2 regions of the Brevibacillus sp. FSL K6-2834 genome follow, and region 1 is predicted to be linked to the other one. Evidence: a T-box and tRNA genes for the amino acid it is inferred to sense, from the RefSeq annotation. Region 1 holds a T-box; the other holds one or more tRNA genes.

Region 1 (3,412 bases):
CCTCCCCCGCGTCAATGAAGAAATTGTCCGTATCCACGCAAGTCCGGCGCCCATATTTGCCCCATATAGTCAATCGCCCACACTCTTCATGACTCCCGTGTATAGACTAAAGCATATCGGAAAGGAGGAAAACGACATGAGTACATCCTACTGCGGAAACAATATCTTCGGTGACAGCTTCGCCCTAGTGCTCGTTCTGTTTATCCTGCTGGTCATCGTAGGGTGCAATAACGACTGCTAAGCAGCTGCTTGAAAAAGGGGCCTGGAATCCAGGCTTCTTTTTTCTTGTCCAACAGGTGCACTTTGAAGAAATCAAGCAATCACTTGCCAAATCGGCACAGATTATCAAAAAACATCGTCTTCCCGGCTGTACAATAGGAGTAGCACATCTGGGAAATGGAGGCAGGTATGGATCACTACGAGCGGATTCAATGCGCAATCGAATTTATCGAAAAGCATCTTCAAGAGGAGGTGAATATCGCGGATATTGCCGCGGAAGCCTGTTTTTCCGCCTTTCATTTTCAACGGCTGTTTCAAGCGATCTCCGGTTTTTCGGTTCACGAGTACATACGAAAAAGAAGGCTGAGCGAGGCCGCCGTTTTGTTGAAACAGACGCAAACAAGCATCCTTGATCTGGCTATCGCCTGCCAGTACGGCTCCCAGGAGGCGTTTACCCGTGCTTTTGAAGCTACTTTCGGCATCACCCCGGCCAAGTTCCGAAAGGCGAACATACCTATTTCCCTGCAAAAGAAGCTGGATTTTTTGGATGATCAAAAACGAGCAAAGGGAGAAATAAGCATGAACAAACCAAACATTGTGCAATTAAACAGCATTGCCATCGTCGGGTACGCCTACAAGACAAATCTGAACAACGAAAGCTACTTTGAGGACATTCCCCGCTTCTATGCCGATTTCGGAAGGAATGGACACTATATGCGGATTCCCAACAAAGCCGCCCCTGACATGGCATACGGCATTTCGTGCGATTTCCAGGATAACGGCGACTTTACGTTCATCGTCGGCGAAGAGGTAAAAAACCTGGATGGCGAGCTGGAGGATGGCTTTGTCCACTGTCTGCTTCCGGCAGGGAAATACGCCGAATTCAGGGTGATCGACTCTGTCCAAAATACAAGAACCTATATTTACGGCACCTGGCTTCCGAATTCCAACTACGAGCGAAGAGAAGGACCTGATTTTGAAATAACCGATGTCCGCCAGTCCGTGTACCCGGATCAAATGAAAATAAAAATTTACATACCGATCGACTAGTGTTCCAGTCCGCCCGCTGTCCCCGCTCATTGTCAATCCATGCCCCTTTTGCTATGATGAGGTCGAAGCCAAGCAAAGGAGCGAAACGCTTTGGATCCACTACACCCTTGTGACAAGCACGAATTCCTATCGCGTATCGAAACGGTAAAAGAACTGGAACAAACCGACTTCGAGACATATTCTGTCGTGAAAGACAGCGAAAATGGCCAACACTATCTCCGGTATTCCTTTACACATATCAATCTGTCCGAAGGGGGCAGGCGCGACGAATTCGACCACTTCCTGCCGCTTGAATCGGACGATGTTCTCGCGATTCTGTTCGGAGAGCAGGCTTATCAGTTTCCGGACAACTGGAAAACCGCCTATCTTCGCAGCGGCACGGATGAGCGGCTGATGCCATTCGACCCGAGTGAAAATCACGATCTGGAAAAGGACGCGGAGGCGGAGTTGGCTCTGCTCGAGAAGCTGCAGCAGTTCAAGCAGCAATGGAATGCTGCCGAAGACAAAGAATCGCTGACCCGCGACCTGTTTCGCGATCTCGATGCGATCATAAAAAAAGCGGATGATTGAGTTGCGAAAGCCGCATCCTTTTCGCTATAATGGATGAATCATAAAGGATCGATGATGAGGAAAGTACTCCGTCAAAATGCCCAAGCGAGCCGGGGATGGTGTAAGCCCGGTGCAGGATGGCGGCAGGAATCGCACCTCGGAGATGCTGTCTGATTGCCCGGTTTATCTCTGGAGCAAGTAAGGCAGCCGGGTCTGCCCGTTATCGCAGAACAAAGCGGCTGTGCTGCCCGAAATGTAAAGGCTGCATGGCAAAAAGAGTGGCACCGCGGGAGAATACCTCTCGTCTCTTGATCAATCAGAGACGCAGAGGTTTTTTTATTTTTCATGATGAAGGGAGTTTGCATCGCTATGAGTTACAAGCATCAAGTGGCTGAGATGATTTCTGCAGCCCTTTCCAAGCAAGGCGTAGATACGCTGGGGGCCGAGCAAGTGCGCAACATGCTGGAGACGCCTCCGAATCCGGCCATGGGCGATATCGCCTTCCCTTGCTTTCAACTGGCAAAGGCACTTCGCAAAGCGCCTCCTGTGATTGCAGCCGAGCTTGCCCCGCTTATCTCGGGTACGCCGGTTCGCGAAGTCCAGGCAGCTGGCCCGTACGTCAATATTTTTCTCGATCAGCAAAGTGTCGCAGCAGAGGTAGTAGGCACCATCCTCTCCGCAGGAGCCGCTTACGGCAGCCGCGACATCGGCAAAGGGCGGAAGGTTCCGATCGATCTTTCTTCTCCCAACATTGCCAAGCCGTTTTCCATGGGGCATCTGCGCTCTACCGTGATCGGAAACGCGATTGCCAACATCATGGAAAAACACGGTTACCAGCCGGTCCGCATCAACCATCTGGGCGACTGGGGCACGCAGTTCGGCAAGCTGATCGTGGCGTATCGCCTGTGGGGCGACGAGGCAAAAGTAAAAGCGGAGCCGATCAAAGAACTGCTCAGCCTCTATGTGCGCTTCCACGAAGAAGCGGAGAACGATCCGTCTTTGGAGGATCAAGGGCGCGAGTGGTTTAAAAAGCTGGAGGACGGAGACGCAGAAGCGCTCCACCTGTGGCAGTGGTTCCGCGATGAATCTCTGAAGGAGTTCATGAAGATTTACGATCTGATGAACGTTTCCTTTGACTCGACACACGGCGAAGCATTTTACAACGACAAGATGGATCGCGTCGTCGCCATGCTGGAGGAAAAAGGCCTGCTGACGGAATCGGACGGCGCCATGGTCGTGACGCTGGATGAATACGACATGCCGCCAAGCCTGATCAAAAAATCGGACGGCGCCACGCTGTACGCGACGCGTGACCTTGCTGCTGCCCTCTACCGCCATGAAACCTACGACTTCGCCAAAGCGCTCTATGTCGTCGGAAACGAGCAACGCCTTCACTTCCAACAGCTCTACAAGGTACTGGAGAAAATGGGCTTTGAGTGGGCAAAGGAAATGCATCACATTCCGTTTGGTATGATGCTGAAGGACGGCAAGAAAATGTCCACGCGCAAGGGCAAGGTCGTCCTGCTGGAAGAAGTGCTGTCCCAGGCGATCGAAGACGTCAAGAAAGTGATCGAGGAAAAGAATCCTGGTCTCG
Region 2 (3,412 bases), 1.4 Mb from region 1:
GCCTTTTCTACATCCAGAAAAAAGACCACCTGGTTCATCGCCTGGTGTTCAAATTCTTTTGTCTTGAGACCGGTCCCGCGTGCCGATGCGCGCCAATGAATTTGGCTCAGTCTGTCTCCACGGTGATATTCACGGACACCTCGCACTGCCGCTACGTCATCAGAACGGCGATGAGCGACGTGTACAGTCCCGCTAAAGCTCCCGTCACCCAGTGCCCAATGCGTCATTTCCCGATACGACGGGTATACGAGGAAATCATTGAAGACCGGGACCGTCTTTTTCCGTTCAACAAATCCAAAAAAGTCTCCCCCGCCCACCACACATTCGGTCATGCAATAATAACCCCGCGGCAGGCCGGGTATGACGTATTTAAACTCTATTTCTCTTTTAAACCAAGGAAAGACTAATTGCCGATGCGGCTCAAATACACCTGCCAGCCGGTCTGGCAACGGTTCTATCACTACGTTCCAGCCCAAAGGAAACCAGAAACGGCGGCGCAAACGCACCGTTACAACGACGTCTTCGCCTTCCTGAAGGCGGTTTCGGTCGATTTCCCTGACGACCTCTAGCGAGCGGAACATCATGAAAAACACGCACAATTCATAAGCCAGAAACACCAGGCTGCTGTAAAACAAAAACCAACTGGCAAACCCGCCCTGGAACATGGCAAATACAAACGTAATGAGGACAAGTGCAGCGGTTTTGATCTTCCCATAGCGTTGTTGTTTCATGCACGTTCACCGCCTCAGCTAACCGGAACACGCGTTTCCGATAGAATCGCCGATAGGATCCGGTCGATCGTAGCTCCCTCCAGCCGAGCCTCCGGTTTCAAAATAATCCGATGAGCAAATGTCACCGGCACCAGTTCTTTGATGTCATCCGGAATCACATAATCTCGCCCACGCACGAAAGCCAACGCCTGGACCGCACGGAAAAGGGCAAGTGACCCGCGTGGGCTGACGCCCAGGTACACCTGATGGTGTTCTCTCGTCCGCATGCACAAGCGTACCAAGTACTCCTGAACGCCTTCAGACACTCGGACAGTGGCGACCTGCTTTTGGATTTGAGACAGCTCTTCTGTTGTAACGACGGGCTCCAGGCTGTCGAGCGGGTTTTCCCCGGAGAACCTGTTTAACATCCGCACCTCTTCCTCCAAGGTCGGATAGCCAAGACGCAGCTGCATCAAAAAGCGGTCTAACTGCGCTTCCGGCAAAGGAAACGTACCCTCGTACTCCAAAGGGTTTTGGGTTGCCATTACAAAAAACGGGCTGTTTAATCGGTAGGTATTGCCGTCAACGGTAACGGAACGCTCCTCCATTGCCTCAAGCAGCGATGACTGTGTCTTTGGAGAGGTACGGTTGATCTCGTCAGCCAAAATGACATTGGCAAAGATCGGTCCGGGACGGAACTCGAATTCCATCGTTTTTTGATTGAAAATCGCTACGCCTGTTACATCTGTCGGCAGCAGGTCGGGAGTAAACTGGATTCGTTTAAATTCGCCGCCAATCGATCTCGCCAAAGACCGAACCAGCATGGTTTTACCGACTCCAGGGACATCTTCCAGCAAAACATGGCCATTTGCCAATATGGCTGCCACGCATAGTTCAATAATGGAGCGCTTTCCAATCAGTACTTTTTCAATATTAGCAATCAACTTTTCCACAGAGGGATGTGGATGATCGAGTTTAATCGAGTTCATGGATGACAACTCCTGTTCCAACGTATTCTACCTTTTCGGCAATCACGTGTAATAAGGGCCTTTTCATCAAATAGGAACGGCCGATGGTCGACTCTCTCTTCATTTTATCTGATACCTTCATCCAGTGGAGAGGAAACCTATTCCTAAAGTAAGATAATGCGCTTGAAGTTACAAGGAAAAAATCGTTAATATTTGTAAAATTGTGAAATGAACTATGAAAAAAAGGGTAGGATGCATTCCTACCCTGTTGTCGTAATCTACACATATGGCGTGCCCTGAGAGATTCGAACTCCCGACCTTTTGATTCGTAGTCAAACGCTCTATCCAGCTGAGCTAAGGGCACAAAATGGAGCGGACGACGGGGCTCGAACCCGCGACCTTCGCCTTGGCAAGGCGACGCTCTACCAATTGAGCTACGTCCGCATAATCGTGATTACATATAAAACGTATAAACAGTCTCAAGGTCACTATGGTGCGGGTGAAGGGACTTGAACCCCCACGGTCTCCCGCCAGAACCTAAATCTGGTCGAGGCCATCTGACAGATAAGAGTGTATCATGTCGAATGCTGATGGGTCAAGGGTTTTGTGCAAACTGTTTATGGTAAGGAAGGGCAAAAAATGAAACCTACTGTTCGATTTGGTCCCCAATTCGTCCCCGCGTCCCCAAGTGTCCGTCGGATTTCTTCTATATTAAATATGCATACAGCGGATTATTTGGATCGATATTGACAGCAAAGACCCGTCTCCGATTTAATGCAGTGACGGGTCTACAGCTTCTTATTTGTTGAGCCACTCCATATACGAAATCATCTGTCCGGGTTCAAGCCTTGATTCTTTGGTGTAAATTTTATCTGGGGGCCCTATCTGAGATGTCAAAAATACGAGTAAGTTGTCGAACTGTTGGTAATCACCGTTACCAACCGAAATTTTCAATATTTTTCGGTTGTAAGTAACAACGTACGTGGTCCCAGTACTCTCATCTACAAATTGTGCTATCGCTTCTGGTTTTTTAAAAACAACAATAATGGCTCCCATGATCCTACTTCTTACATCCATTGAATCTAATGAGGTAAGTACATTTGACACGTTGCTCTCCCCTTTATGGAATTACGTCAATGATTGCATCCATCTGAATCCACCGGCTCTCCTCATCGTTCACCAGTTTAACCCGCCGGCTGTTTTGATCCATCCACTTGATCACGCCCCACATGCTGTAGGTTTTGCCCAAGTCCTCTTTGACTGGCTGCCACCACGTGATGGTAATCGCGTAATCCTCGCGGGCGGAATCCCTTATGAGATACTGGAAACTCGCCAGCTCATCTTCCTCGAGTACTGGCATCTTTTCCAGCTTCTGTTCTTCCCGGTGCTGCAGGTACAGCTCGCGCTGCTCTGGCAGCACAAATCGGGATGCTGCAAACATATTGTCTATTTTGCTCGCCATGGATGATGGACTCCCCTTTCCCATGCTTCCAGCAGTTCGATTTTATCTGGCTGCATGCGGTCCCAATTGATATATTCTTCCCGCTTCAGGACTTCTAGCACCTCCATGATTCCGCCCCGGGATCTCCCGGTTTTGATGCACAGTTCATCTACCGTTGGTGTCCGGCGACGGCCGGCAGAATAGTTTGCAATTACCCGGAGTATCTTTCGCTCGATATCAGACAGCATGTCTGATCACCGCCGACTGGACAGCGAGGATTCTGTCGATAATAA

What was found. The T-box of region 1 lies ahead of argS (arginine--tRNA ligase). A T-box ahead of a tRNA ligase gene usually reads a tRNA of that ligase, here a tRNA-Arg.
Region 2: it encodes a tRNA-Arg, which carries the amino acid that the T-box ahead of argS (arginine--tRNA ligase) is inferred to sense. The anticodon was not compared.

The regions. Positions count from the first base shown of each region.
Region 1 covers NZ_CP151945.1:2,259,162-2,262,573, reverse strand. The annotation lists gene NST96_RS11150 (YjcZ family sporulation protein) at 137-241, shown strand; gene NST96_RS11145 (AraC family transcriptional regulator) at 409-1,269, shown strand; gene NST96_RS11140 (hypothetical protein) at 1,360-1,839, shown strand; T-box leader at 1,882-2,130, shown strand; gene argS (arginine--tRNA ligase) at 2,188-3,412, shown strand, end outside.
Region 2 covers NZ_CP151945.1:823,169-826,580, reverse strand. The annotation lists gene NST96_RS04335 (DUF58 domain-containing protein) at 1-731, opposite strand, end outside; gene NST96_RS04330 (MoxR family ATPase) at 746-1,699, opposite strand; tRNA gene NST96_RS04325 (tRNA-Arg) at 1,966-2,042, opposite strand; tRNA gene NST96_RS04320 (tRNA-Gly) at 2,047-2,122, opposite strand; gene NST96_RS04315 (hypothetical protein) at 2,477-2,785, opposite strand; gene NST96_RS04310 (YolD-like family protein) at 2,799-3,140, opposite strand; gene NST96_RS04305 (hypothetical protein) at 3,125-3,367, opposite strand; gene NST96_RS04300 (WYL domain-containing protein) at 3,357-3,412, opposite strand, start outside.